Regions from separate parts of the Duganella kummerowiae genome, predicted to be linked through region 2. Evidence: riboswitches for the same ligand, from Rfam matches in the RefSeq annotation. Region 2 holds a riboswitch; the other holds the start of a gene.

Region 1 (14,466 bases), on a different contig from region 2:
ATGCGCCAGGTCGGTTCGGCCATGCTGCTGGGCACGGGAGCGCTGTCGCTGCAGGGCTGCGGCAGCACTCTGGCTGGCGCCGGCGACGCGGCTGGCGCCGATTTCCTGCACGGCGTGGCCAGTGGCGATCCGCTGGCGGACCGGGTGATCCTGTGGACCCGCGTCACCCCGCGCGGCGCCGATCATACCCGGGACATTGCCGTCCAGTGGCGCATGTGCACCGACCAGGCCATGCAGAATGTGGTGGCCTCCGGCAGCGTCGCCACCTCGGCGCAGCGCGACTATACGGTGAAGGCGGACGCCGCCGGCCTCTTGCCGGGCCATGTCTATTACTACCAGTTCGCGGTCAACGAGGTGCGCTCGGCCGTGGGCCGCACCAAGACCCTGCCGCGCAGCGATGTGCGCCAGGTGCGGCTGGCGGTGTTCTCCTGCTCGAACTATCCGGCCGGCTACTTCAACGTGTACGCGGATGCGGCGCGCCAGGACGGCATCGACGCCGGCCTGCACATCGGCGACTACATCTACGAATATGAGCGCAACGGCTATGCCTGCGAACGCGCGGCCCAGCTGGGGCGCCTGTCGGAACCGGCCGGCGTGCTGCTGCACCTGGACGATTACCGCCGCCGCTATGCGCAATACCGCTCCGACCCGGACCTGCAGGCGGTGCACGCCGCCATGCCCTTCCTCACCGTGTGGGACGACCATGAATTTGCCGATGACACCTGGCGCGACGGGGCGGTCGACCACAAGTGCAGCCTGTATGGGCCGTTCTCGCTGCGGCGGGAAGCGGCGCTGACGGCCTACCACGAGTGGATGCCGCTGCGCCTGCCCGAACCTTCCGCGCCGGACAGGATCTACCGTTCCTTCGACTTCGGCGCCGTGCTGTCGCTGCACATGCTGGACACGCGGCTGATCGGCCGCGACCAGCAGCTCATGCTGTCCTCCTACTTCGACGCGCACAAGCACTTCGACGAAGCCAAGTACCGCGCCGACCTGTGTTCCGAGCGGCGCCAGATGATGGGCCAGGAGCAGATGGCCTGGCTGGAAAACCAGGTCGGCAAGTCGCACGCCCGCTGGCAGGTGCTGGGCCAGCAGGTGCTGATGGCGCGCATGGAGCATCCGATGCCGGTGGTGATGGGCCAGTGCAGCCGCACCGATTTCGCGGCGCTGAAAACCCGGGCCGCCAAGGACCCCGCTTGCGTGAAGCCGCATGAGCAGGCCTGGCTGGCGGCCCGCCCGCTGCCCTGCTACCTGGATTCCTGGGACGGCTACCAGCACGACCGTGAACAGGTGTTCGGCATGATGCGCAAGCACCGCAAGAACCTGGTGGTGCTGGCCGGCGACACCCACAATGCCTGGGCCAGCGACCTGCTGGACGCCGAAGGGCGCCAGATTGGCGTCGAATTCGCCACCGCCTCGGTCACCTCGCCCGGCATGGAAGGCGCCTACCGTGACCGCGATCCCGACGACGTGGCCAACATGATGATGGAGTTGATCGCACCCCTGTACTATGCCCAGACCAGCAAGCGCGGCTACATGATCGTCACCGCCAGCCATGAGGAAGTTCGCTGCGACTGGCGCTTCGTCAGCACGGTGCACAGCCGCGAATTCACGGCGGCCACGGAGCGCAGCTTGCGCACGCTGGCGGGACCGGGCAAGCGCTGCATCACCGAGTGCGGCACGGCTTAGGCGGGCTGCTGGCCCCAGCTGTTCTCGAACAGGATCTCGCCGATGGCGCGGCGGCTGTCCCAGCGCTCCAGTTCCAGCATGGGCGCGGTATAGAACTCCTCGACCTGGCCCACGCACAGCACGGCGATGGGCTGGCTGCCTTCCGGCATGCCGCACAGTTCGCGCAGGCGCTGCGGGTCGAACATCGAGACCCAGCCCGCGCCTATGCCCTCGGCGCGCGCCGCCAGCCAGAAGTTCTGCAGCGCGCAGGAAGCCGAGGCCAGGTCCATTTCCGGCATGGTGCGGCGGCCGAAGATATAGTTCTCGCGGCGTTCCATCAGGCCCACCACCAGCACTTCCGCACACTGCAATATGCCTTCCACCTTGAGGCGCATGAAGTCCTCGGCGCGCTGGCCCAGGGCTTGCGCCGTCAGCAGGCGTTCCTCGTTGACGTGGGCGTGGATGCGGCGCCGCAGGCCGCCGTCGGTAATGCGGATGAAGCGCCAGGGCTGCATCAGGCCGACGCTGGGACCGTTGTGCGCGGCCGTGAGAAAGCGCTCCAGCTGTCCCGCTTCCAGCGGCCCCGGCTTGAAGTGGCGCACGTCGCGCCGTTCGCGGATGGCGCGGTACACGCCGTCGATCTCGGCCTGCGGATAGGCGTGCGGGCTGCTCACCGGGGCGCCTCCGCCGTGGGCAGGGCCAGCAGCGCGTCCAGCAGCGGCCGGGTGGCCTCGGCAATGCGTTCCAGGCTGGCGTCGCGCAGCTGGGCGGTATCGACAACGCTGTCGCTGCGCAGGCCGGCCCAGTGCAGCACGGCGGCGCAGGCGTCCGGCGTGTCGAACAGGCCATGCAGATAGGTGCCCATGATCTGGCCATCTTCCGACAGCGCGCCCTCGTTGCGGCCATCGATGAGGAAGGCGGGCCGCCACAGTGCGGGGCCGCGTGATTGGCCCATGTGGATCTCGTAGCCGCTCACGCTGGCGTCGGCAAAGGTGCACGTGCCGCTGACCAGTTCCAGGCGCTTGTAGGCCGCCATTTCGGTACTCATGTCCAGCAGGCCCAGGGCGGGCGTGGAGCCGGCATGGCCTTCCATGCCCAGCGGGTCGCTCACCTCCTTGCCCAGCATCTGGAAGCCGCCGCAAATGCCCAGCAGTTTGCCCCCGTAGCGCAGGTGGCGCGCGATGTGGGCCGGCCAGCCCTGGGCGCGCAGCCAGTCCAGGTCACCGCGCGTGTTCTTGCTGCCGGGGACGATGATGAGGTCCGCCGCCGGCACCGGTTCGCCCTGGCGCACGAAGCGCAGGTCGACGTCGGGATGGGCGCGCAGTGCGTCGAAATCGGTGTGGTTGCTCATGCGGGGCAGGCTGGGCACCACCACGCGGTAGGCGCCGCGCGCGGCCTGCACCGCCTGTACGGCATCCTCGGCATCGAGGAACAGGCCGTGCACATAGGGCAGCACGGCCAGCACCGGCTTGCCGGTCTGCCGCTCCAGCCATTCCAGTCCCGGTTCCAGCAGCTTGATGTCGCCGCGGAAGCGGTTGATGACGAAGCCCTTGACCCGCGCCCGTTCGCTGTCGGACAGGCAGGACAGGGTGCCGACCAGGTGGGCGAACACGCCGCCCCGGTCGATGTCGGCCACGATGATGACCGGGCAGTCGACCGCCTCGGCAAAGCCCATGTTGGCGATGTCGCGCTCGCGCAGGTTGATCTCGGCCGGGCTGCCAGCGCCTTCCACCAGCACGCAGTCGTACTGCGCGCGCAGGCGCTGGTGCGATTCCAGCACGGCTTGCATGGCGACGGTCTTGTACTGGTGGTAGTCGCGCGCATTCATTTCGGCGCGGGCGCGGCCGTGGATGATGACCTGGGCGCCGGTGTCGCTCGAGGGCTTGAGCAATACCGGGTTCATGTCGGTGTGCGGCGCCAGCCCGGCCGCGATGGCCTGCAGCGCCTGGGCGCGGCCGATTTCGCCGCCATCCTCGGTGACGGCGCTGTTGAGCGCCATGTTCTGCGGCTTGAAGGGCGCGACGCGCACGCCCGCGTTGCGGAGCAGGCGGCACAGGGCCGCCACCACGGTGCTCTTGCCGGCGTCCGAGGTGGTGCCCTGCACCATCAGGGTGGGATAGGGGAAGTTCATCTCAGTTCTTGCGGCGCTGGCGCGCCAGTTCCAGTTTCTCGCACAGCAGGGCGGCGCCCTGCGCCATGCGCGGGCCGGCGCGGTTCAGCAGTTCGCCGTCCAGGGTGAACAGGTTGTCGGCGCGTACCGCGCGCATATTGGTGTATTGGCGCCACAGACTGACGCCGCCGTAGTTCTTTTCCGCGGTGCCGAAGATGGCTTCGGGATCGGCCTGCAGCACGGCTTCGATGCTGACCACCGGCGCCGTCACTTTCAGGTCGGCGAAGATGTTGACGCCGCCGCACAGGCGGATCGCGTCGCTGACGATGTGGGCGCCGTTCAGGGTGTACAGCGGCTTGTCCCACACCTGGTAGAACATGCGCACCGGCGGCCGGTTGGCGTACTGCCTGGCCAGGCCGTCGAATTTCTGGCGCAAGTCGGCGGCGGCGGCCCGGGCGGCCGGTTCGGTGCCCATCAGCTGGCCCAGGCGCTCGATGCTGTCCGGGATCTCGTTCAGCTTTTGCGGTTCGCTGTGGTACAGCGGCACGCCCAGCTTGCGCAGGCCGTCGATCTGGCGCTCGAAGCTGCCGTGCATCCAGATCACGATCAGGTCCGGCTTCATGGCGATCACGCGCTCCATGTCGATCTGGCGGTTGTCGCCCACGCGCGGGATTTTCTTGGCCGCTTCCGGATAGTCGCTGTAGGTGACGGCGCCCACGATCTTGTCCGCGCCGCCGGCCGCGAACAGCAGTTCGGTGGCGTGCGGCGACATGGCGATCACGCGCTGGGCCGGCTTTTGCAGGGTGACGGTATTGCCATCGTCATCGCGCACGGTGATGGCCGCGTGGGCCTGCAGGCTGGCGGCGCAGAGGGCCAGGGTGGTGATTGCATGCGCGAGTTTCATCGTTGGCTCCATTCCTTGAGTGCTAGTTGCAGGCGCAGCCAGCCTGCTTCGTCGGGCGGCAGGCCGAGGCGGATGCCGCGCGCCGCGTGTTTGAATAATCGTACCCAGATGCCGCGTTCGGCCATATGGCGCCAGCAGGCTTCCGCTTGCGGTTCCGGCCACCACTGGAACAGGGCGGTGCCGCCGGACTGTATGCCGTGCTGCGCCAGCAGGGCGCGCAGCCGTTCGCCGCTGGCGGCCAGTTGCGTGCGCGTGCTGTGCTGCCAGGCGCTGTCGGCCAGGGCGGCCAGGGCGATCTGCTGGGCCGGGCCGCTGATCGTCCACGGTCCCAACAAGTCCTCCAGCTGGCGCAGCAGGTCCTGGTGGGCGGCGACAAAACCCAGCCGTATGCCGGCCAGCCCGAAGAATTTTCCGACCGAGCGCAGCACGATCAGGCCGGGCTGGCGGCTGTGGGCCGCCACGCTGTTGTGCTGGGCGGTGTCGCCAAAGGCTTCATCCACCACCAGCCAGCCGCCGCGTGCGGCCAGCTGCGCGGCCCAGTCCAGCAGCTGCGCTGCCGGTATCGTGGCGCCGGTCGGGTTGTTGGGGTTGACCACCACCACCACGTCGCTGTGCGGCACGGCCGCAGCCAGCTGGCCGTAGTCGGATTGTGTGAGCGTGTGGCCGTGCCCCTGCCAGTGGTGCGCGTGCTCGGCGTACGACGGTGCGGATACCGTGACGCGCGAGGGGGCGCGCAGCCGGGGCAGGGCCTGGATGGCGGCCTGGGTGCCGGCCACCGGCAGCATCAGCGGCGCGCCGTAGTAGGCTGCGGCGGCACGCGCCAGCGCCGGATCGGGCTCGGGCAGGCGATGCCAGGCGTTGTCTGCGACCTGCGGCGCCGGATACCAGCGCGGGTTGATGCCGGTCGACAGGTCCAGCCAGTCGTCGCGGCCAAAATGGAGCGCCGCATCGCGCAGATTGCCGCCGTGTTCAAGCATGCAGGTACTCCCTCAGTGCGGGCAGCACCAGCACTGCGGCGGCGGCGCAGGCGCACATCAGCCACAGCACGGTGGTGGCCAGCACCAGGTGCCAGGCGCGCGCGATGTCGGTTCCGCGCGCCGGCTGGCCCAGGCCCAGCGGCGGGCGCTGTTCCAGTTTGCCGTCGTACACGGCCGGGCCGCCCAGCTGCACGCCCAGCGCGCCGGCGCCGCTGGACATCACCGGGCCGCCGTTCGGGCTGCTCCATGCAGCGGCCTGGCTGCGCCAGCAGGCCCAGGCGCGGCGCTTGGCCAGCCAGCCCGGCGCCAGCAGCACGTAGGACAGGGCGGTCAGGCGCGCCGGCACGTAATTCATGGCGTCGTCCATGCGAGCGGCGCAGCAGCCGAATTGCAGCAGGCGTGGAGTGCGGTAGCCCCACATGGCATCCAGGGTGTTCGCCAGCCGGAACAGCACGGCGCCCGGACCGCCCGCCACGATGAACCAGAACAGGGTGCCGAATACGGCGTCGTTGCCGTTTTCCAGCAGCGATTCGGCGCTGGCCTTGGTCAGGTCGTTCTCGCTGGCGTTCCCGGTATCGCGGCTGACGATGCGGGCGGTCAGCAGGCGCGCCTGCGCCAGGTCGCCGCGCGCCAGCGCCCGCGCGATCGGCAGGTTGTGCTCGCGCAGGCTGCGCAGGCCGAGGCAGAAGTACAGCAGCACGGCGTGGAGCGCCAGCGCGGCCATGCCGTTGATCTGGCACAGCAGCCAGGCGCAGGCGGTCAACGGCGCTACCGCCAGCAGCCAGGCCAGCACACCGCGCCAGAACCTGGCCTGTCCCCGGTTCAGGCGCCGTTCCAGCGCCGAGGCCAGGTTGCCGAAGCCGGCCAGCGGATGCCAGCGGCGCGCCTCGCCCAGCAGCAGGTCCAGCGCGACGCCGGCCACCATCAGCAGCGCCAGCGCGGGAAAGGACAGGCCGGTCAGCATGGCGCCCCTTTCAGCACCAGCGGCAAACCGGCGGCAATGAAGCGAGCATTTTCGCACAGGGCGGCGGCGGCCTGGTTCAGGCGTCCGGCTTCGTCGGCAAAGCAGCGCGAGATGGCGCCGTAGGGCACGATGCCCAGGCCGACTTCGTTGGACACCAAAATGACGTCATCGGCGCAATCCTGCAGCGCCGCCAGGAAGTCGGCGCGTTCGCGCTGGAAGGCGGGCGGCAGCGGGATCTGGCCCACGTCCGGGTAGTCGGCCTGTTCGCTGAACAGCAAATTGGTCAGCCACAGGGTCAGGCAGTCGACCAGCAGCACGCGGTGGGGCGCGGCCCAGTGGCGCAGCGTGGCGCCCAGCGCCACCGGTTCCTCCACCGTGGTCCAGTGCGCGGGACGCTGCTGGCGGTGATGGGCGATGCGGCCCGCCATCTCGCCGTCGCCCGCGTGGGCGGTGGCGATGTAGATTACTTCCTTGCCGCTGGCGCCGGCCAGCTGTTCGGCGTGGGCACTCTTGCCGCTGCGCGAACCGCCCAGTATCAGGGTGCGGCTCATGGTTGGGCGCCCCGCAGGAACAGCGCCGCCGTGGCGGCCGGATTCGAGGGGAAGTAGGCGTGGAAGTAGGACGCCGTCAGCGAGCCGTGGCGGTACACCGCCTCGCCCTGGGCGCCGGTGGAGTGCTTGACGGTGTGCGTGTGCGGCGCCAGCGGCGTCTCCAGCCTGGAGTAATGGAAGGTATGGCCGCGCAGCTCGCCCTGCGGCCGCTGCAGCGCCTGCGGTCCCAGGCCGGCCAGGCGCTGCTGCATGGCCACCGCGCCGGGCAGCACGCCGGCCATGGCATGGCTGGCCCCGGACTGGTCGGTCAGCGTGGTGGCCAGCGCCATCATGCCGCCGCATTCGGCGTAGATAGGCAGCCCGGCGGCGTGGGCGGCGCGCACCGATGCCCGCCAGTTTGCGGCGTTCGACAGCGTGTGCGCATGCAGTTCCGGGTAGCCGCCGGGCAGGTACAGGGCGTCCGCCCCGGCGGGGATGGCCTCGTCGGCCAGCGGCGAGAACCACGCCAGCGTGGCGCCCAGTTCGCGCAGCGTGGCCAGGTTGGCCGGGTAAATGAACATGAAGGCGGCATCGCGCGCGATCGCGATGGTTTTTCCAGCCAGTAGAGATGTAACGGCGCTGGCCTGCGGTGGTGTGGCGATGGCGGCAGCCGGCAGCGCATCCCAGGCTGCCTGGTCGAATTCCAGCTGGTCCGCCAGCTCATCCAGCAGCGTGTCGATGTCCTGCACCTCGCCCGGCAGCACCAGCCCCAGGTGGCGCTCCGGCAGCGAGCGCGCCTGGCGCGGCAGCGTGGCGAACAGTGGTATGCCGCGCAGTGAAGCGGCGACCATGTTTGCGTGGTTGGCGCTGGCGACGCGGTTGGCGATCACGCCGGCCATGCGCACCGGGCCATAGTCGCGCAGGCCATGCACCAGGGCGCCGGCCGTCTGCGCCATGGCCGAGGCGTCGATCACCGCCAGCACCGGGATGCCGAAGGTGTTGGCGAGGTCGGCGCTGGACGGCGTGCCGTCGTACAGGCCCATCACGCCTTCCACCAGGATGGCGTCCGCCTCGGCGGCGGCTTGCGCCAGCTGGCGCCGGCACGGATCTTCGCCCACCATCCACAAGTCCAGCGAACCGACCGGCGCGCCGCTGGCGCGTTCCAGCACCATGGGGTCGATGAAGTCCGGGCCGCACTTGAACACACGCACGCGCAAGCCCTGGCGCACCAGCTTGCGCGCCAGCGCGGCCGTCACCGTGGTCTTGCCCTGGCCAGAAGCGGCGGCCGCCACCAGCACGACCTTGGCGCTGCTTACCATTCCGTGCCCGCCTGCGCGCCTATGCCGGCCTTGAATGCATGCTTGACTACCGCCATTTCGGTGACGGTGTCGGCCACATCGATCAGCTCCTGCGGCGCACCGCGGCCGGTGATGACCACGTGCTGCATCTCGGGCCGGTCCAGCAGGTCGGCTATCACGGTATCCACGTCCAGGTAGCGGTATTTCAGGGCGATGTTCAGCTCATCGAGCAGCACCAGGCCGTACTGCGGATCGCGCAGGAATGCCTTGGCCTGTTCCCAGGCCAGGCGCGCCTTGGCGATATCGCGTTCGCGGTCCTGGGTCTCCCAGGTGTAGCCCTCGCCCATGGCGTGGAAGCTGACTTCCTCCGGGAAGCGGCGCAGGAACAGTTCCTCGCCGGTGGACATGGCGCCCTTGATGAACTGGACCACGCCCACCTTCATGCCGTGGCCCATGGCGCGGATTGCCATGCCGAAGCCGCTGGAGCTCTTGCCCTTGCCGTTGCCGGTGTTGACGATGATGATGCCGATCTGCTTGTCGGCGGCCTTGATCTTGGCGTCGATGATGGCTTTCTTGCGCTCCATGCGGGCGCGGTGGCGTTCATTGATGCCGGTGTCGTCGTGTTGTTCGCTCATGCGGTGTCCTCGGATGGAATGAAGATACGGCGTGCGCCGTGTTCGATGATGTCGATGGGGTGGCCCAGGAAGTCGCCCAGGATGGGCGCCTGCATCACCTGGTCCACCGGGCCGGCCAGCCACTGGCCGTCGCCTTTCAGCAGCAGGGCGTGGCTGGAGACGCCGTGCGCCAGGGTCAGGTCGTGGCCTATCATGACGGCGGTGCGGCCCTGCTGCCGGCACAGTTTCGCCAGCAGCGACATCACCGACACCTGGTGCGCGAGGTCCAGTGCATTGGCCGGCTCGTCCAGCAGCAGCAGCGGGGTGTCCTGTGCCAGCAGGGCGGCAATGGCGACGCGCTGGCGTTCGCCGCCGGACAGGGTGCGCACATCGCGTTCGGCCAGGTCGGCCACCTCCATTGCTTCCAGCGCGCGGATGGCGGCCGCGTGGTCGTCGCTGCCTTCCCAGTAGCGGTTGTCATGATAGGGATGGCGCGCCGTCAGCACGGTCTCGATGACCGTGTAGGCGAAGGCGTCGCTGCGGCTTTGCGCCAGGAAGGCGCGCTGGCGCGCCAGTTCGGCCAGCGGCCAGGCGGACAAGGCGCGGCCCTGCAGCCGCACTTCGCCCTGGTCGGCCGGACGCAGGCCGGCCAGGGTGCGCATCAGGGTGCTCTTGCCGGCGCCGTTGCGGCCTATGATGCTCCAGCACTGGCCTGCTTCGACCTGCCAGTCCAGCTTGCCGACCAGCAGGCGCGCGCCCATGCGCAGCGTGAGTTGGTGGGTGGAGAGCATCATTTGCGCAGCCGGTGCAATTGGTACAGGAACACCGGGGAGCCGATCAGCGCCGTCACCACGCCCACCGGCAGCTGCTGCGGTGCGATGGCGGTGCGGGCCAGGGTGTCGGCCAGCAGCAAAAAGGTGCCGCCGCCCAGGGTGGCGGCCGGGATCAGCACCCGGTGGTCGGGGCCGACGGCGTAGCGGCAGGCGTGCGGCATGATCAGGCCGACGAAGCCTATGCTGCCGGCCGTGGTCACGGCGCTGGCGGTGAGCAGGCCGGAAATGAAGAACAGCCCCTTGCGCAGGGCGCCCACGCGTATGCCCAGGGTGGCGGCGGCTTCCGCATGCAGCGCCATCACGTTCATGGCGCGCGCGTTGCGCAGCGCGTAGGCCAGGCCGACGGCCAGCATGGTCCACGGCAGCCAGCGCAGCGGCGATCCGGACAGGTCGCCTATCATCCAGAACACCATGCTGCGCAACCGGCTCTCGGGCGCGATCGACAGCATCAGCGTGATCAGGGCCATGCAGCCGGTGGACAGCACCACGCCGGTCAGCAGCAGCTGGGCGGTGCCGCCTTCGGCCGCCGTGCCGCCGCGCAGGTCGCGCCGCGCCAGCAAATACAGCATCATGGATACCGCCACCGCGCCGCCGAACGCCGCCGCGTCCACCATCCAGGCCGCGCACATGAACAGCAGCGCGGCCAGGGCGCCGACCGCGGCGCCGGCCGAGATGCCCAGCACATAGGGATCGGCCAGCGGGTTGCGCAGCAAGGCTTGCATCATCACGCCGGCCAGCGACAGCGCGGCGCCGGTGACGAAGGCGGTCAGGGCGCGGTTCACGCGCAGGTCGAGCAGGGTGGCGGCCAGGCTGTCGGTGGCGCGGCCGAGCAGCAGCTGGTCCAGCGCGCCGGGCAGGTCGGACAGCGGGATGGACACCGAGCCCGTCATGCCCGAGAACAGCAGGCTGGCGGCGGCCAGCAGCAGCAGGCCGCCCAGGGTCAGGGTGGCGCGGCGCCTCAGCTTACGGGAAAAGGTATGCATGCACAGCCTTCATCATTGAAACCGCCGGACGGCGGTCGCTCGTCCGGCAGGGTACACCATTACTTGTAGCCGTAGCGGATGCCGGCGAACACCTTGGAGCCGGCGGTGTTGTAGTAGCGCGCCAGCTCGTAGCGCTTGTCGGCGATGTTATTCCAGCGCACCAGCGCCGACCAGTCGGGCGTGATCTGGTAGGTGGCGTACAGGTTCACCAGGCCATAGCCGCCCAGGCGGTTCTTGTTGGCGGCATCGTCGTAGCGGTCGCCCGACAATTCCAGCTCGGCGCCGGCCTTGAGCGCGCCGATGGCGTAATCCAGTGCGACGTTGCCATGCTGTTTGGCGCGGCGCCCCAGGCGCTTGCCGGTGGTCTCGTCCTTGGGATCCTGCAGGTCGATGCTGCCGCTCAGGCCAAAGGCGCCCAGCTTGCTGCTGCCGGCCAGGGTCAGGCCTTCCAGCAGGGCGTGGTTGACGTTGTAGGCGCAGCTGCCGCCACCGCCCGGGCAAGGGGTGACCGAGACCAGCATGTCGGTCAGGCGGTTGTGGTAGTAGCTGGCGCTCAGGGCGTTCTTGCCGTCGTCATAGCGCAGGCCGAGTTCCGCGTTGCGGCCCTGTTCCGGCTTGTTGGTTTCCAGGCCGTAGCCGGGGTAGTACAGCTCATTGTAGGTCGGCGCGCGGAAGCTGGTGCCGTAGCTGGCGCTGGCGCGCAGCTGCTGGCTGAAGCTGTAGCCGTAGCCCAGCGAGCCGGTATTTTTCGAGCCGTACACCGAGTTGTCGCGGCGTGCGCTGGCGTTCAGCAGGTGGTTGCCACGGCGCGCGCTGTAGGCGGCGGCAAAGGAGTTGGTGCTGCGGTCGCGGTTCAGGGCTTGCGAGCCGTTGGTGTCCACGCTTTCCTTGCGGTGCTCGTACAGCAGCTGCAGCAGGTCGGCGCCGATGGCGATATCGTTCTGCCAGGTATAGTAGGTCTGGCGGGTGTTGATGCGCGTGTAGCCGGCAGCGAGGGCGCTGGTGTAGTTCTCACCCTCGTCGCGCGACTGCGATACCTGCAGCAGGCTGGTCCAGTTGGACAGGATGCGGTTGCGGGTGTAGACCGAGCCGGTTTCCAGTTTCTGTTCGCTGTGGGTGTCGTAGGCCGAGGCGCCGCTGTCGTACTGCGATTCCAGCTTGCTGTACATGAACAGCGCGCCCAGCTCCTGGCCCGGCGCCACCTGCAGGCTGAAGGCGCCGGCGGCATTGTCGCGGTCATAGCCGTCGCGGTCGGCGTTGTAGCTGCTGGTGCCGCTGCGGGTGGAAGAGAAGCCGTCCGATTTTTCCTTGCCGGCGCTGATGCTGTAGCTGAAGGCGTGTTCGCCGCCGGTGGCGCCGGACACGCTGGCGTCGGCTTCGCGGGTTTTATCGCTGCCGTAGCCGGCGAAGGCGGTCACGCTGGGTGCGCCCTTGCCCTTTTTGGTGAAGATCTGCACCACGCCGCCGACGGCATCGGCGCCGTACAGGGTGCTGAGCGGGCCGTAGGCGATTTCAATGTGGTCGATGGCGGTCAGCGGAATGGCCGACCAGTTGGCGGCGCCAGTGGTCGAGGAGCCGATGCGCACGCCATCGACCAGCACCACGGTCTGGTTCGAATTGGCTCCACGGATGTAGACGCTGGAGCTGGTGCCCGGGCCGCCGTTGCGGGCGATCTCGATGCCGCGCTGGCGCTGCAGCAAGTCGACGATGGAGCCGGCGCCGGAGGCGGCGATCTGCTCGGGGCCGATGCTGAGGGTGTCGCTGATGATCTCGCTGGCCGCTTGCGGTGCGCGGGTGGCGGTCACGGTCACGGTGGACGAACCGGTATCGGCTGCGGCAAATGGATGTGCGGCGGCCATGGCCATCGCCAGCGACGTCAGGGCCGCTGGACGGGAAATGCGTAAAGTCATGATGTGAGTCTGGTTAATTGCAACCGGCCGACGTCCCCGTGGGCCAGATTGAACAGAAAGCGCTTGCGCGCTTCCACCTGATTTGGCCGGTATCCGGGCTGGCAAGGGGACCGCCGTAACCTTCCCATGCGGTAGCACAGTGGTTGTGGGAGGCGGTTTGCCGCGATGTCACGCGGCGCTTGTTGACCGTTGCGGGGGCAGCACACGCTGGCCGGTGAGGGCTTCGTGTTTCCCGTTTAACTGCGCCACCGGGCGGCGGCGCGAGCACCAAAACCCCGACATTATACGGTCTAGTCGAGTATCAGTGTCTGGCCGTAGGCGATTTTGTGTGGTGTTTGCGCCGCCTGCAGCGCCATGTCGGGCGGGGGCAGGCCGGCGTGGCGGGCCGCCAGCAGGCGCATGGCGCCGGCGTGGCAGATGAGCAGGGCGTCCTGCTGCTGGCGCTGGAGATCGGCGTAAAACTCCGCCACGCGCTGCGCCATTTGGACCACGCTCTCGCCGCCGCCAGGGCGGTAATGCACCAGGTCGGCGGCCCAGGCGTCGATCTCGGCGCGCGGGATGTGGTCCCAGGCGCGCATCTCCCAGGCGCCGAAGTCCATTTCCATCAGGCGCGGGTCGGCCAGCGGCTCGGGGGAGAGCAGGGCGGCGAGCTCCGCGCAGCGGCGCAGCGGGCTGGTATGCAGCACTGTGTCCTGCTGCAGCCAAGGGCGCAGTTGCGCGGCGCTTGCTTGCAGCAGCCCGGCCGCCACCGGCAGGTCGGTGCGCCCGTAGCAAATGCCGGGCGCTACCTCGGGCTGCGGATGGCGGACCAGGACGATGCGCATCAGAACCAGGCCGCCAGCACGCCCAGGTAGAACACCACTTCCGTGACCTGCTGCACGGCGCCCAGGCAGTCGCCGGTATAGCCCTGGATGCGGGCCACGAATTTACGGGCCAGCCAGGTCGCCGCCATCGCCGCCGCCAGTGCGCCGGCGGCGATGCCGCACCACGGCAGCCACCCAATCCAGCCAGCCGCCAGCGCCGGCAGCAGGGCGCTGAGCGCGGCAATGGAAAATTCGGCGCCACTCATCTTCTGCGCCAATGGCTTGGCCTTGCCTTCGGCGCGCGCGTAGTCCAGGCGCCAGATCAGGGCGGTTGCCATCAGGCGCGAGAGCGGGTGCGCCACGAACAGCGCGGCAATCACGGTGGCGGGCGACAGCTGCGCCAGGGTAGCGCATTTGAGCATGAGCAGCAGCACGATGCCGATGGCGCCGTAGGCGCCTATGCGCGAATCCTTCATGATGTCCAGCACCCGCTCCGGCGTCATGCCGCCGCCGAAGCCGTCGCACACGTCGGCAAAGCCGTCTTCGTGGAAGGCGCCGGTGGCGTAAATGCCGGCGGCAGTGGACAGCAGCACCGCCACCGGCGCAGGGAACAGCCGTATCGCGAGCGTATACACGCCCGCCGTCATCGCCGCCACCACCAGTCCCACCAGCGGAAAGTAGCGCGCGGCCTGGTTCAGCCAGTGCGGCTCGAAACCCACCCAGCGCGGGATGGGCAGCCGGGTGAAGAACTGCAGGGCGGTGAAGAACAGGCGCAGCTGGTGCATGCTTATTCGGACTTCTCGCTGACCTGGGCCGATTCAAAGGTGGCCATCTGCTGCATGAAGTTGACTGCAGCTTGCAGCAGCGGCAGC
Region 2 (14,466 bases):
AGAAGAACTACGGTTTTACCACCACCATCCTGCACAACGACCGCCAGAAGGGCATAGAGCACGGCTCGCTGCACAAGCCCATCCACACCTCGGTGGCCTTCGGCTACGCCGACGCGCGCCAGCTGGCCGCCGTGTTCCAAAGCCGCGAGCCGGGCTTCCGCTACGGCCGCCAGGGCAATCCCACCATCTCCGCGCTGGAGGACAAGATCAGCAAGATGGAGCAGGGCGTGGGCAGCATCTGCTTCGCCACCGGCATGGGCGCCATCGGCGCGGTGTTCCAGGCGCTGCTGCGCGCCGGCGACCACGTGGTGTCCTCGTCCTTTTTGTTCGGCAATACCAACAGCCTGTGGCAGACCGCCATCAGCCAGGGCGTGGATGTAAGCTTCGTGGACGCCACCGACGTGGCCCAGGTGGCGGCGGCCATCACGCCGCAGACGCGGGTCGTGTTTGTCGAGACCATCGCCAACCCGCGCACCCAGGTGGCGGACTTGAAGCGCATCGGCCAGCTGTGCGCCGAACGCGGCATCCTGTACGTGGTGGACAACACCATGACCTCGCCCTATCTGTTCCGCCCCAGGGCGGTGGGCGCCGGGCTGGTGGTCAACGCCCTGACCAAGTCCATTGCCGGCCACGGCAACGCGCTGGGCGGCGCCGTCACCGACACCGGGGTGTACGACTGGACCCGCTATCCCAACATCTACGACAACTACAAGAAGGCCGCCGCGCCGCAGTGGGGCCTGGCGCAGATCCGCGCCAAGGGCTTGCGTGATTTCGGCGCCTCGCTGGCGCCGGAAGCGGCGCACCATATCGCCGTGGGCGCCGAGACGCTGGCGCTGCGCATGGAGCGCACCAGCGCCAATGCCCTGGCCCTGGCGCGCCTGCTGGAATCGGATGAGCGCGTGGCGGCCGTGTACTACCCGGGCCTGCCCTCGCACCCGCAGCACGGCATCGCCACCGAGCTGTTCCTGAGCTATGGTTCGCTGCTGAGCTTTGAGCTGAAGGAGGGCATAGACTGCTTCGACTTCCTGAACCGCCTCAAGCTGGCAATCCCGGCCTCCAACCTGGGCGACACCCGCACCCTGATCATCCCGGTGGCGCATACCATCTTCTACGAGATGGGCCCGGAACGGCGCGCCTCCATGGGCATAGCCGAATCGCTGATACGGGTCTCGGTCGGCATCGAGGATACCGAGGACTTGCTGGGCGACTTCAGCTGCGCCCTTGAAGGATGTTAAGAAAAAAAGGGATCTCCCAATCAGCCTGAACGCGCTCAAGATCGCGCTCAGCGCGGATTGAGAGCCCCTTTTTTAATGCCAAGTACGCAGCAAGCCGACCGCCAGGCCTTCCAGCGCGAACTCGTCGGCTTCCGGATCGACCTGTATCACCTTGAAGTCGGGATTCTCGGGCAGCAGCTCGACCAGGCCGCCGGTCTTGCGGTAGCGCTTGACTGTCACTTCGCTGCCGATGCGCGCCACCACGATCTGGCCATTCTTGGCGGTGTCCACCTTTTTCACGGCCAGCAGGTCGCCGTCCATGATGCCGACGTCGCGCATGGATTCGCCGCGCACCTTGAGCAGGTAGTCCGGCCTGGCCGAGAACAGGTTGGGATCGACCGCGTAGCTGGTCTCCAGGTTTTCCTGCGCCAGGATGGGCGAGCCGGCCGCCACCCGGCCGATCAGCGGCAGCGACATCATGGCGTTGGGCGGCGGCATGCGCGACGGGGCCGGCTCGGCGTGCGCGCCGAGCAGGCGGATGCCGCGCGAGGTGCCGGCCGCGATTTCGATGGCGCCCTTGCGCGCCAGCGCCTGCAGGTGCTCCTCGGCCGCGTTGGCGGACTTGAAGCCCAGCTCGTTGGCGATTTCGGCGCGGGTCGGCGGGAAGCCGGTGTTGTCGATGGCGTCCTTGATCAGGTTGAGAATTTGTTCTTGCCGTGCGGTGAGCTTGATCATGGGAGCGGGGCCCTCTGGCCTGTGGATATAAACAGTCTGTATTTTTGTACAGTGCGAGAGGGAATGCAAGGGGATTTCTTGTTTTGGACGAAATATTTTCATGCGCGCCGCCCGGCGCGCCCCGGGCGGCTGCTTGTTTTGGGGGCAAAACAGTGCTATAGTCGCGGGCTTACCTCTTCCCACACCTGTCTTGACGCCAGGGTGGGCTATTTCTTCAAGTCCTTAAGGGAGTTTACATGCGTCACTACGAAATCGTTTTTATCGTCCATCCGGACCAGAGCGAGCAAGTGCCCGCCATGATCGAACGCTACAAAGCTAGCGTCACCAGCCGCGGTGGCAACGTGCACCGCGTCGAAGACTGGGGCCGCCGCCAAATGGCTTACTCGATCCAGAAGCTGGCCAAGGCACACTACATCTGCATGAACATCGAATGCGACAACGAGACCCTGGTCGAGCTGGAAACCGCATTCAAATTCAATGATGCCGTGCTGCGTCACCTGACCGTGAAAATGAAGAAAGCGGAAACCGCTCCTTCGCCGATGATGAAGTCGGTGCAACGCGAAGATGCAGCGAAATCCCACCGCGCTGAAGCCGCCGCTGCTCCCGCAGCCGCTGCCGCTTAATTTGCTGGGAACCTGAGCTGAACCAGCTCCAGATCATCGCCTTGATCGCCGAGCGGGATACCCTGCGGTACACCCCGGCCGGCATGCCGATCGTGAACGCTGTCCTGCAGCACCGGTCGCAGCAAATCGAGGCCGGCATCGCCCGGCTCAGCGAGTTCGAAGTGTCCGCGATAGCCGCGGGCGAGATTGCGAACCGCTTCGGGCAGGCGTCTCTGGGAGGGCTGTATCAGTTCAGCGGTTTTCTGAACAAGAAAAACCGCAACAGCAAAAGCCTGGTATTTCACATCATTGATTTCAGTGCTGTCGCAGACAGCGCCCATTTAGATACAGGAGCCTAAAATGGCATTCGGTAAAAAGTTCGACAAAAACAAGCTCAAGCTGAAAGAAAAGCGCAAGCAACAAAACCCTCTGTTCAAGCGCAAGAAGTTCTGCCGCTTCACCGCCGCCGGCGTGGAACAAGTGGACTACAAAGACGTGGACACCCTGAAGGACTTCATCCAGGAAAACGGCAAGATCATGCCGGCCCGCCTGACCGGCACCAAGGCGCACTACCAGCGCCAAGTGGACACCGCCATCAAGCGCGCTCGCTACCTGGCCCTGCTGCCTTACACCGATCTGCACAACGCCTAATCCGCGCCGCAGACCATCCTGGAGAGAAACATGCAAATCATTCTGTTGGAAAAAGTTGTCAACCTGGGCAACCTGGGCGAAGTCGTTAAAGTCAAGGACGGTTACGCACGTAACTTCCTGATCCCGCAAAAGAAAGCCCGCCGCGCTACCGCCGCTGCCGTGGCTGAATTCGAAGTGAAGCGCGCCGAGCTGGAAAAAGCCGCCGCCGCCAAGCTGGCTGAAGCACAAGGCCAGGGCGAGAAACTGGCCGGCCAGACCGTGACCGTGACCCAGAAAGCCGGCGTTGACGGCCGCCTGTTCGGTTCCGTGACCAACTTCGACATCGCCGAAGCCCTGAGCAAAGTCGGTTTCGCCGTTGAAAAAGCCAACGTGCGCCTGCCGAACGGCCCGCTGAAAACCACCGGCGAACACCCGGTGAGCGTGGCCCTGCACACCGACGTGGTGGTCGACGTGACCATCGCCGTCGTGGGCGAAGCTGCCTAAGAACGGCGTCCGGCCCTGCGGGGCTGGTGTCGTGCAATACCTAAAAAAGCCGGGGAACCCCCGGCTTTTTTCATGCATTTTTCATTTATGCAACAAAATTTTTTAGCGGCACTTTTTTTGCCGCCGTAGCTAAGCAGGTATAATGCCCGCCATGAACGCCCCCTCCGATCCACAGGTAGACTCGATCCGCGTACCGCCGCATTCCATCGAGGCGGAACAGTCCGTCATCGGCGGCCTGCTGCGCGATAACGCCGCTTTCGACCGTATCGCCGACTTCATGCAGCCGGAGGATTTCTACCGCTACGACCACCGCATCATCTTCGAGCAGATGGTCAGGCTGATCAACGCTTCCAAGCCGGCCGACGTGATCACGGTGTACGAGGCGCTGGTCCAGCTGGGCAAGGCGGAGGAAGTGGGCGGCCTGGCCTACCTGAACGCGATGGCGCAAAACACGCCGTCGGCGGCCAATATCCGGCGCTACGCCGAGATCGTGCGCGACCGCGGCGTGCTGCGCCAGCTGATCACGGTGGCCGACGATATCTCGGGGCAGGCGTTCAACCCGCAGGGCAAGGAAACCAAGGAAATCCTGGACGAGGCCGAATCGCGCATCTTCGCCATTGCCGAGCAGGGCGCGCGCGGCGCGGCCGGCTGGCTGCCGGTGCAGCCGCTGCTGACCCAGGTGGTGGAACGCATCGACGAACTCTACTCGCGCGAGAACCAGTCCGAGATCACGGGCGTGCCGACCGGCTTCATCGACCTGGACCGCATGACTTCCGGCCTGCAGGGCGGCGACCTGGTGATCGTGGCCGGACGCCCGTCCATGGGCAAGACCGCGTTCTCGGTCAACATCGGCGAGAACGTGGCCATCGAAGCGGGCCTGCCGGTGGCCGTGTTCTCCATGGAGATGGGCGGCGCCCAGCTGGCCATGCGTATGCTGGGTTCGGTCGGCCAGCTGGACCAGCACCGCCTGCGTACCGGCCGCCTGATCGACGAGGACTGGCCGCGCCTGACGCACGCCATCCAGAAGATGAACGACGCCCAGATCTTCATCGACGAAACCCCGGCCCTGAACCCGATCGAGATGCGGGCCCGCGCGCGCCGCCTGGCGCGCCAGTGCGGCAAGCTGGGCCTGATCATCGTCGACTACCTGCAGCTGATGCAGGGTTCCAAGCCGGGCGACAACCGCGCCGCCGAGATCTCGGAAATCTCGCGTTCGCTCAAGGGCCTGGCCAAGGAGCTGGGCTGCCCGGTGATCGCGCTGTCGCAGCTGAACCGCTCGCTGGAGCAGCGCCCCAACAAGCGCCCCGTGATGTCGGACTTGCGCGAATCCGGCGCTATCGAGCAGGACGCGGACGTCATCATCTTCCTGTACCGCGACGAGGTCTACAACCCCGATTCGCCCGAGAAGGGCACCGCCGAGATCATCATCGGCAAGCAGCGTAACGGCCCGATCGGCGCCGTCCGCCTGACCTGGATAGGCGCATACACCAAGTTTGGCAACTACGCCGGTAACCTGGCGACTTACCAAGGCGACTAAGCGCCGGTGCGCCCGACCCGGGCGCGGCCGGCAAGCAACACGTATCGCAACACGTATCGATAAACGGAGAAAGACAATGTTCGGACGCTTGATGCCCTCTGAGGGCAAATTTTTTGACCTGTTCAACCAGCACGCCGAGTTGTGCGTCAAGGGCGCCAAGGAAATGCTGGGCCTGATGACCAACTTCGACGACCTGGAAAACCGCGTGCACGCCATCGAAGGCGTGGAAAAACAGGCCGACAAGATCACCTACGCCACGGTGGACCTGCTGCACAAGACCTTCATCACCCCCATCGACCGCGACGACATCCACAAGCTGATCACCAAGATGGACGACATCCTGGACCTGCTGGAAGATGCGGCCCAGACCGTGTCGCTGTACGACCTGCACTCGGTGACCCCGGAAGCCAAGCGCCTGGCCGAGCTGGTGCTGGCCTGCACCGAGAAGGTCAAGGAAGCGGTCGGCATGCTGCACAACATGGACAACTCGCGCCAGATCGTCGCCGTGTGCGAAGAGATCGACCGCCTGGAATCGGACGCCGACCACGTGATGCGCGCCGCCATGTCCAAGCTGTTCCGCGACGAGCCGGACGTGCGCAACCTGATCAAGATGAAAGCCATCTACGAAATCCTGGAAACGGTGACCGACCGCTGCGAAGACGTGGCCAACATCATCGAAGGCATCATCGTCGAAAACGCCTGATCGTCAGACCGACAGCGAGAATAATTTTACATGCACACTCTGACCATCAGTCTGTACGCCCTGGGGCTGCTCGTGGCCCTGGCGCTGATATTCGACTTCATGAACGGCTTCCACGATGCGGCCAACGCGATCGCCACCGTGGTTTCGACCGGCGTGCTCAAGCCGCAAACGGCGGTGGCCATGGCCGCCCTGTTCAACTTCGTCGCCATTTTCGTGTTCCACCAGCTGACCGTGGCCGCCACCGTGGGCAAGGGCACCATCGATCCGTCCGTGGTGGACCAGTACGTGATTTTCGGGGCCCTGGTGGGCGCCATCGTCTGGAACATCTTCACCTGGTACTACGGCATTCCATCCTCGTCCTCGCACGCCCTGATCGGCGGCCTGGTGGGGTCGGCCGTGGCCAAGAGCGGCACCGGCGCCCTGATCTCGGCCGGCCTGCTCAAGACCGTGCTGTTCATCGTGCTGTCGCCGCTGCTGGGCTTCATCTTCGGTTCGCTGATGATGCTGCTGGTGTCGTGGATTTTCGTGCGCTCTACGCCGCGCCGCGTGGACAAATGGTTCCGCCGCCTGCAGCTGTTCTCGGCCGCCTCCTACAGCCTGGGCCACGGCGGCAACGACGCCCAGAAAACCATAGGCATCATCTGGATGCTGCTGATCGCGGCCGGCTATTCCAGCGCCACCGACACCATGCCGCCGCTGTGGGTGATCATCTCCTGCTACACGGCGATCTCGTTCGGCACCCTGTTCGGCGGCTGGCGCATCGTGAAAACCATGGGCCAGAAGATCACCAAGCTCAAACCCGTGGGCGGCTTCTGCGCCGAGACCGGCGGCGCCATCACGCTGTTCACGGCCACCGCGCTGGGCGTGCCGGTATCGACCACCCACACCATCACCGGCGCCATCGTCGGCGTCGGCTCGGCCCAGAAGATGTCGGCCGTGCGCTGGGGTGTCGCGGGCAATATCGTGTGGGCCTGGATCTTCACCATCCCGGCGTCCGCCTTCGTGGCGGCCATCGCCTGGTGGATAGGGCATCACATCATGTAAGCAACAAGGGAGCCGCGGCTCCCTTTTTAATTTCCAGCTAAGCGAGTGTAAGCCGGGTCTTACAGTGACGCCCGCCCGTCGCCGATGGGCAAGCTTCGGTGTGCATCCCATAATGTGGCCTGATATTAAAGAAAGCCGCATCATGAGAATCATAGATCACCGCTACCTGCAAGAACACAACCGCTACGCCAACAAACCCTGCCTGCTGGCCATCCTGGAACTGGATGCCGACCGCGAGCTCTGCGCCGAACAGCGCGCCGCCTTCGAAGCGCGCCTGCATGCGGCGCTGCCGGGCCTGGAGCGCCAGCGCGTGCTGGTCAATACGCTGGGCGAGGATGAGATTCCCTACCTGGCCGGCGTGGTCCAGCAAGCCGCCATGGAACTGCAGCGCCTGGCCAGCCGTGAGCAGATGGTGGGCTTCATCGGCGTGCTGCCGCGCAGCGAGGGCCGCTACCGCCTGGTGCTGCCGTTCAGTTCCGCCATCCTGGCCGGCGCCGCGCTGTCGCTGGCGACCCAACTGGTGGACGCCTTGCTGCAGGGCCGCGAATTTGCGCTGGAGGCCGGCCTGGCCCAGCTGCGCATGCTGGCCGAGCGCCGCACGGAGCCGGCCGATCCCTACGAACAGCCGGCCGTGTCGCGGCGCCGCATCTCGCGCCGCCACAATATCGACCGCAGCGTGCCGCACGGCCGCCGCCGTCCGGCGCCGGGCCAGCCGCCCGCCGGTCCTTACCTGGCCATGCTGTCCAGCTCCACCCGCCACTTGCTGGCGGCCTAGAGTCCGCGCCATCGCCGCAGCTAGCCCAGCCTGACTTCCATGCCCTCGTAGGCCAGCACCACTTTCAGGCCGCCCAGGCGGTCCGCATAGCGCGCCATCACATCCGCAAACGCGGCTTCCAGCTCGTCGTCGCTGCGGGTCGGTTCGTGGTGGGTGCAGTACAGGGCCTTGGCGCCCGTGCGTAGCGCCATCTCGAAGGCGGAATCGAAGGTGCCGTGGCCCCAGCCTATCTTGGACGGGTATTCTTCGCGGGTGTAGGAGCAGTCGACGATCAGGGCGTCCACGCCGCGCGCCATGTTGTCGATGGCGTCGCGCTCGGCCCGTATCCATTCCTCGCAAGCCTGGTATTCGGGATGGCCGGGAGCGTGCGGGTTGTAGTGCGGTTCGTGGTCGCCGGTGAAGAACAGGGACTTGCCGTTGCAGTCGATGCGGTAGCCCAGGTCGATCACGGGATGGCTCATCACCACGTTGCGCACCACGGCGTCGCCGACTTCCAGGCTTTCGCCCACGGCCACGGTGCGGTATTCGATGGTGGCGGCCATCTGGGTTTCGCTGACGGGGAAATAACTGTTTTGCAACTGCACGCCCATCACGTGCTCGATGCCGTGGCCGGTGTCGGGATCGGTCACGCCATGCAGGCGCACCCGGCTGCCGCGCATGAACAGCGGGCTGAAAAAGGGCAGGCCGTGGATGTGGTCCCAATGGCTATGGGTGATGAAGATATTCGCTTCAATCGGGCGCACCGGCGACTGCACCAGCGACTGTGCCAGCGAAAAGATGCCGGTGCCGCCGTCGAGCACGATAAGGGTGTTGTCGTCCGTGCGGACTTCGATGCAGGTGGTATTGCCGCCGTAGCGCGCGGTGCGCGGGCCGGGCGACGGGATGGAACCGCGCACTCCCCAAAAAATGAATTTCATGCTCTCGCCTCGGTGTTTGCCATACTGAGGGTGTTTATTGTCGGTATCGCCAGATCATAGCTGCTTTTATCGCCCCCGGGTGGCCAAGTCAGGCAAATACTGACGCCGCTCAGGCCCGGAAAAAAGCTTGACCTTCCCATCATGGGAGGGTTGATGCTACGCTGGTCATGATAGCCAGCCGGATACCGCCATGAGCCAGAATACCGTTACCCATCCCTCCAACACCCTGTCGGTCAAGATCGCCGGCATGACCTGCGCCTCCTGCGTGCGGCGGGTCGAGCGCGTGCTGGCCAGGGTCCCGGGCGTGGAACAGGTCAGCGTCAACCTGGCTACCGAGCAGGCCAGGCTGGAGTCGTCCGGGCCGCTGGATTTCGCGGCCGTCGCGCAGGCGGTGGAGAAGGCGGGTTACCAGGCCAGCCTGCCAGCCCCGCCTGAGGCCAGGCCGGATGCCGAAGCTGCCGGCAGCGGCGGGAAGGCGGTGCTGCTGGCCGCGCTGCTGTCGCTGCCGCTGCTGGCGCCCATGCTGCTGGAGCTGGCCGGCGTGCACTGGATGCTGGACGGCTGGCTGCAGCTGCTGCTGGCGACGCCGGTGCAGTTCTGGCTGGGAGCGCGGTTCTACCGGGCCGGCTGGAAGGCTGCGCTGGACCTCAGCGGCAATATGGACCTGCTGGTGGCGCTGGGCACCAGCGCCGCCTATGGCCTGAGCCTGTGGCAGCTGCTGGCGCGGGGCGGGGCCATGCCGCACCTGTACTTCGAGGCGTCGGCGGTGGTCATCACCCTGGTCCTGCTGGGCAAGTGGCTGGAGGCGCGCGCCAAGCGCCAGACCGCGTCCGCCATTCGCGCCCTGCAGGCGCTGCGGCCGGACACGGCCCGGGTGCGCCGCGCCGGGCTGGATGTGGATGTGGCGCTGGCCCAGGTGCGCGTGGGCGAGCTGGTGGTGGTGCGGCCCGGCGAGCGCATCGCCACCGATGGCGTGATCGAGGAGGGCGCCAGCCATGTGGATGAATCGCTGATCACCGGCGAGAGCCTGCCGGTGGCGCGCCAGCCCGGCGGCAGGGTGACGGGCGGCGCCATCAACGGCGAAGGGCAGCTGCTGGTACGGGTGAGTGCGGTCGGCGCCGAAAGCACGCTGGCGCGCATCATCCGCCTGGTGGAGGATGCGCAGGCGGCCAAGGCGCCGGTGCAGCAGCTGGTGGACAAGGTCAGCGCCGTGTTCGTACCGGTGGTGCTGGTGCTGGCGCTGCTGACCCTGGGCGGCTGGTGGCTGGTGTCCGGCGACGCCGAGCGCGCCATCATCAATGCGGTGGCGGTGCTGGTGATCGCCTGCCCGTGCGCACTGGGGCTGGCGACGCCGGCCGCCATCATGGCCGGCACCGGGGTGGCGGCGCGCCACGGGATATTGATCAAGGACGCGGAGGCGCTGGAACTGGCGCACCGCGTCACCACCGTGGTGTTCGACAAGACCGGCACGCTGACCGAGGGCAAGCCCTCGCTGGCCGCGCTGGTCCCGGCCGGAATCGGCGAGCAGCGCCTGCTGCAGCTGGCCGCCGCCATCCAGCGCGGCAGTGAACACGCGCTGGCGCGCGCGGTGCTGGAAGCCGCAACGCGCGCGGCGCCATCCGCCGCTGAGGGCACGCCTGTTGCGCCTGCGGCTCAAGACGCGGCGCCCGTTGCCAGTGAGGTGAAGGCGCTGCCGGGGCGGGGCGTGGGTGCGCTGGTGGACGGGCGGCGCCTGGTCCTGGGCAGCACGCGCCTGATGGCGGAGCAGGGCGTGGATACGGCGCCGCTGTCGGCCCGCGCCGCCGAGCTGGAAGCGCAGGGCCTGACCATCTCCTGGCTGGCGGCCGAGCAGCCGCCGCAGCTTCTGGGCCTGCTGGCCTTCGGCGACCGCCTCAAGCCGCAGGCGCGGGCCGCCGTGCAGGCCCTGCGCACGCGGCACATCCGCACCGTGCTGCTGACCGGTGACAACGCCGGCAGCGCCGCCGCCGTGGGCGCCGCGCTCGGCATGGACCAGGTGGTGGCCAACATGCTCCCCGCTGACAAGGCCGCCCGCGTGGCCGCGCTCAGGCAGGACGGCGAGCGCGTCGCCATGGTGGGCGACGGCATCAACGACGCGCCCGCGCTGGCCGCCGCCGATGTCGGCGTCGCCATGTCCAGCGGCACCGACGTCGCCATGCATGCGGCCGGCATTACCCTGATGCGCGGCGATCCGGCCCTGGTGGCGGCCGCCATCGATATCTCGCGCCGCAGCTACGCCAAGATACGCCAGAACCTGTTCTGGGCCTTCATCTACAACCTGGTGGGCATCCCGCTGGCGGCCCTCGGCCTGCTCAATCCCATGGTGGCCGGCGCCGCCATGGCGCTCAGTTCCGTCAGCGTGATCAGCAATGCCCTGCTGCTGCGCCGCTGGCGTCCCGCCACCGGCAAGGAGGACAGATGAACATCGGACAAGCCGCCACCGCATCCGGCGTCTCCGCCAAGATGATACGTTACTACGAGAGCATCCAGCTGATCCCGCCCGGACGGCGCAGCGAGGCCGGCTACCGCCTGTACGGCGAAAACGAGCTGCACACGCTGCGCTTCGTCAAGCGCGCCCGCAGCCTGGGCTTCTCGCTGGAGCAGATCCGCAACCTGCTGTCGCTGTGGCAGGACCAGGAGCGCGCCAGTGCCGACGTCAAGGGCATCGCGCTGCAGCACGTCGAAGAACTCAACCAGCGCATCGCCGAACTGACCGAGATGCGCGACACCCTGCAAGCCCTGGCCCATTGCTGCCACGGCGACGGCCGCCCCGACTGCCCCATCCTCCAAAGCCTGGCCGAATCCCCGCCGGATCACGATAAGCACGTATAATGGCGCCCGTTTGGTGCCCGCGCATCCGCCCGGATGCGCAGTTAAACGGGAAGCAGGAAGCCGACTAGGCCAACCTGCGCTGCCCCCGCAACGGTAAGCAAGCGTCGCCCCGCGACTAGCCGGTTCGTTACACCACTGTGCGCAAGCATGGGAAGGTCAACCGGTTCGACTTGCCAGCCCGGATACCGGCCAGACAGGTGGAAGCGCCCGCGCTTCCGATCAGCCAGCTCACGGGGAGGTGAGCCGGGTTGCTACTGCTGGACCTCACTCAATGACGAAATCTTGCGCCTGCCGGCTTTGCCGTGAGGCGGCCGTGCCTGGCGCACGCGCCGCTTGCCTGCGCGCGTCCTTCACTTCCGGGATCATTCCATGCTGAACCTCACCGCCGACGCGGCCGTGCGCTCGATCGAGACGCTGCTGTATTCCATCTCCACCATCCTGTACCTGCCGGTCCTGCTGGGCATCGCGCTGCTGGTGCTGCACATGCTGGTCTGCCTCGGCATCTTCGGCGCCGAGGCGCTGGAGCGCTGGCGCGGCGTGCGCGTGCTGGTGGCCGCCGCGCGCAAGGACATGCACAACGCGCTGGCCGAACAGGACGGCCAGCCCGGCCTGGACGCACGCCTGGAGCGCGTGGTGCAGCACGCCGACAGCGCCGGCATGCGCCGCCTGGACAAGGTGCGCTTCGTGGTGCGTGTCGGCCCGGCGCTGGGCCTGATGGGCACCCTGATCCCGATGGGCATCTCTCTGGCCGGCCTGGCCCAGGGCAACCTGCCCAGGATGGCCGAGAGCATGACCACCGCCTTCACCGCCACCGTGGTCGGCCTGGCCTGCAGCGTGTGCGCGTATGTGCTGGCGCTGGTGCGCGAACACTGGCTGCGCAGCGACCTGACCGAGATCGCCTACGCCGCCGAAACCCTGCTGGCCTCGAAAGGATAAGGGCATGCGCTACCTGAACCGCCACCGCTACAGCCGCCAGGGCGAACAAGGAGACGATCCGCTGGCCGGCGTCGCCAACCTGTTCGACGCCAGCATCGTCTTCATCGTGGCCATGATGCTGGCCCTGTTCTCGGCCTGGAACATGATGGACTTGCTGGACCCCAACTCCGAAGTCACCATCGCCAAGAAAAGCGCCGACGGCCATGTCGAGGTGCTGACCAAGAAGGGCGCCGAGATCAAGGTGAGCCGCGTCAGCGATAAGCCCTTGTCGGGCTCCGGCAAGCGCCTGGGCACCGCCTATCAACTGCCGGACGGGAAGGTGGTCTATGTACCGGAATAAGCTGTGGGCCCAGGCCCTGCTGGTCTTGCTGATAGCTGCGCTGTGCCTGGCCAGCCGCCTGCACGCGGCGCCGGCGACGCGCACGGTGGCGCTGATGCTGGGCGACGTGGAATCGCGGCCGGCCGTGCTGGCCGTGCGCGGCCTGCAGGCGGAATTGCAAGCCATGCATGTGGCGGTGCGCATCATTCCCGTCAACGGCCTGTCGCCGGCCGACCGCGCGGCGCTGACCGGCGCCGACGTCGCCGTCATCAACGCCAAGGGCCGCCAGGCCATGACCGGCATTGCCGCCGAGCTGCTGGCGCTGCGGAAAGCGAAACGGCCGGTGTTTGCCGTGGGCGGCGCCATCGACGACAGCCTGCTCGAACAGGGCGTGCGCGATGAGCCGCAGATCCAGGCCTATGCGCGCGAGGGCGGCATCGAGAACATGGGCAATCTGCTGCGCTACCTGCTGCGCAACAGCCTGGGCGGCACGCTGGAAGTAGGCGCGGTGCACGCCATGCCGGAGGCCGGCCTGTACGACGTGGCGGCCAACCGCACCGTCTCCAGCTACGACGACTATGTGCGCGGCTATGCCCGGCACAAGCCGGGCGCGCCGTGGATCGCGGTGCCGTTCTACCGGGCCAGTTTGGTGGCCGGACAGACCCTGCCGCTGGCCGCCATCGTGCAGCGGCTGGAGGCGGGCGGCTACAACGTGCTGCCGGTGTTCGGCTATCCCTACGAGGTGCCGCTGCGCTACCTGCTCGATGAAAGTGGAAAGAGCCGGGTGGAGCTGATCGTCGCGCTGGGCATGAAGGTGGGTGGCACCGCCGGCACCGGCAAGCTGCTGGACCAGATCGGCGTCCCGGCCATCAACGCCATCACGCTCAGCCAGCAAAGCGTCCAGCAGTGGCAGGACTCCAAGGTCGGCCTGGACCTGATCGAGCGCACCTGGCAACTGGCCGGCGCCGAGGTGGCGGGCCTGATACAGCCCACCGTGGTGGCCAGCCGCGAACGCGTGTCCGACGCCCAGACCGGCCTGGCCTATGTAGAGGAAACGCCGATTGCCGAGCGCATCGAACGCCTGGCCCGGCGCGTCGATGCCTGGATGGCGCTGCGCCACAAGGCCAATGCCGACAAGCGCATCGCCATGATCTACTTTAATTATCCGCACGGCTCGGAAACCATAGGCGCGGCATACCTGAACGTGCTGCCGGACAGCCTGTGGCAGATCGTCCAGCGCCTGAAGCAGGAAGGCTATGCCACCGGCGACGCGCTGCCGGCCGAAGCGCTGGAATTGCAGGGCGCCATCCAGCAGTGGGGCAATTACCCGGGCAAGGCCAGGGGCGACTACATGGCGGGCCTCAAGCACCTGGCCGAGAGCGGACAGGCGCTGCTGGTACCGCTGTCCGACTACCAGCAATGGTACGCCGCCCTGCCGCAGGCGCTGCGCTCGTCCATCGAGCAGTCCTGGGGCAAGCCGGAAAAAGCGCCGGTGCTGTGGCGCGACGCCCAGGGCGTACCGTACTTCGTCTACCCGGCGCGCCGCTACGGCAATGTGCTGATGGCGCCGCAGCCGGGCCGCGCCTGGGAGCAGAACCTGGAAAAGCTGCACAATGAAGTGAGCATGCCGCCCAGCCACGAGTACATCGCCTTCTACCTGTGGCTGCAGCGCGCCTACCATGCCGACGCCGTCATGCACA

What was found. A riboswitch is a leader RNA that binds a small molecule or an ion and turns the genes downstream of it on or off. The one in region 2 is predicted to bind cobalamin.
Region 1: it holds a riboswitch for cobalamin, as region 2 does, so the genes downstream of both, ACLB1G_RS27560 (TonB-dependent receptor domain-containing protein) here and ACLB1G_RS15485 (MotA/TolQ/ExbB proton channel family protein) in region 2, are expected to answer to the same signal.

The regions. Positions count from the first base shown of each region.
Region 1 covers NZ_JBKFEH010000030.1:5,773-20,238, forward strand. The annotation lists gene ACLB1G_RS27505 (alkaline phosphatase D family protein) at 1-1,689, shown strand, start outside; gene bluB (5,6-dimethylbenzimidazole synthase) at 1,686-2,342, opposite strand; gene ACLB1G_RS27515 (cobyric acid synthase) at 2,339-3,799, opposite strand; gene ACLB1G_RS27520 (cobalamin-binding protein) at 3,801-4,682, opposite strand; gene cobD (threonine-phosphate decarboxylase CobD) at 4,679-5,659, opposite strand; gene cbiB (adenosylcobinamide-phosphate synthase CbiB) at 5,652-6,623, opposite strand; gene cobU (bifunctional adenosylcobinamide kinase/adenosylcobinamide-phosphate guanylyltransferase) at 6,617-7,174, opposite strand; gene ACLB1G_RS27540 (cobyrinic acid a,c-diamide synthase CobB) at 7,171-8,472, opposite strand; gene cobO (cob(I)yrinic acid a,c-diamide adenosyltransferase) at 8,466-9,086, opposite strand; gene ACLB1G_RS27550 (ABC transporter ATP-binding protein) at 9,083-9,856, opposite strand; gene ACLB1G_RS27555 (FecCD family ABC transporter permease) at 9,856-10,881, opposite strand; gene ACLB1G_RS27560 (TonB-dependent receptor domain-containing protein) at 10,941-12,791, opposite strand; cobalamin riboswitch at 12,859-13,078, opposite strand; gene cobC (alpha-ribazole phosphatase family protein) at 13,082-13,615, opposite strand; gene ACLB1G_RS27570 (adenosylcobinamide-GDP ribazoletransferase) at 13,615-14,379, opposite strand; gene cobT (nicotinate-nucleotide--dimethylbenzimidazole phosphoribosyltransferase) at 14,382-14,466, opposite strand, start outside.
Region 2 covers NZ_JBKFEH010000010.1:395,044-409,509, forward strand. The annotation lists gene ACLB1G_RS15420 (cystathionine gamma-synthase family protein) at 1-1,235, shown strand, start outside; gene lexA (transcriptional repressor LexA) at 1,308-1,949, opposite strand; gene rpsF (30S ribosomal protein S6) at 2,186-2,572, shown strand; gene priB (primosomal replication protein N) at 2,590-2,910, shown strand; gene rpsR (30S ribosomal protein S18) at 2,912-3,202, shown strand; gene rplI (50S ribosomal protein L9) at 3,233-3,685, shown strand; gene ACLB1G_RS15450 (replicative DNA helicase) at 3,837-5,222, shown strand; gene ACLB1G_RS15455 (DUF47 domain-containing protein) at 5,299-5,925, shown strand; gene ACLB1G_RS15460 (inorganic phosphate transporter) at 5,956-6,969, shown strand; gene ACLB1G_RS15465 (hypothetical protein) at 7,112-7,744, shown strand; gene ACLB1G_RS15470 (MBL fold metallo-hydrolase) at 7,765-8,661, opposite strand; gene ACLB1G_RS15475 (heavy metal translocating P-type ATPase) at 8,852-11,101, shown strand; gene cueR (Cu(I)-responsive transcriptional regulator) at 11,098-11,511, shown strand; cobalamin riboswitch at 11,506-11,719, shown strand; gene ACLB1G_RS15485 (MotA/TolQ/ExbB proton channel family protein) at 11,881-12,447, shown strand; gene ACLB1G_RS15490 (DUF2149 domain-containing protein) at 12,452-12,787, shown strand; gene ACLB1G_RS15495 (cobaltochelatase subunit CobN) at 12,774-14,466, shown strand, end outside.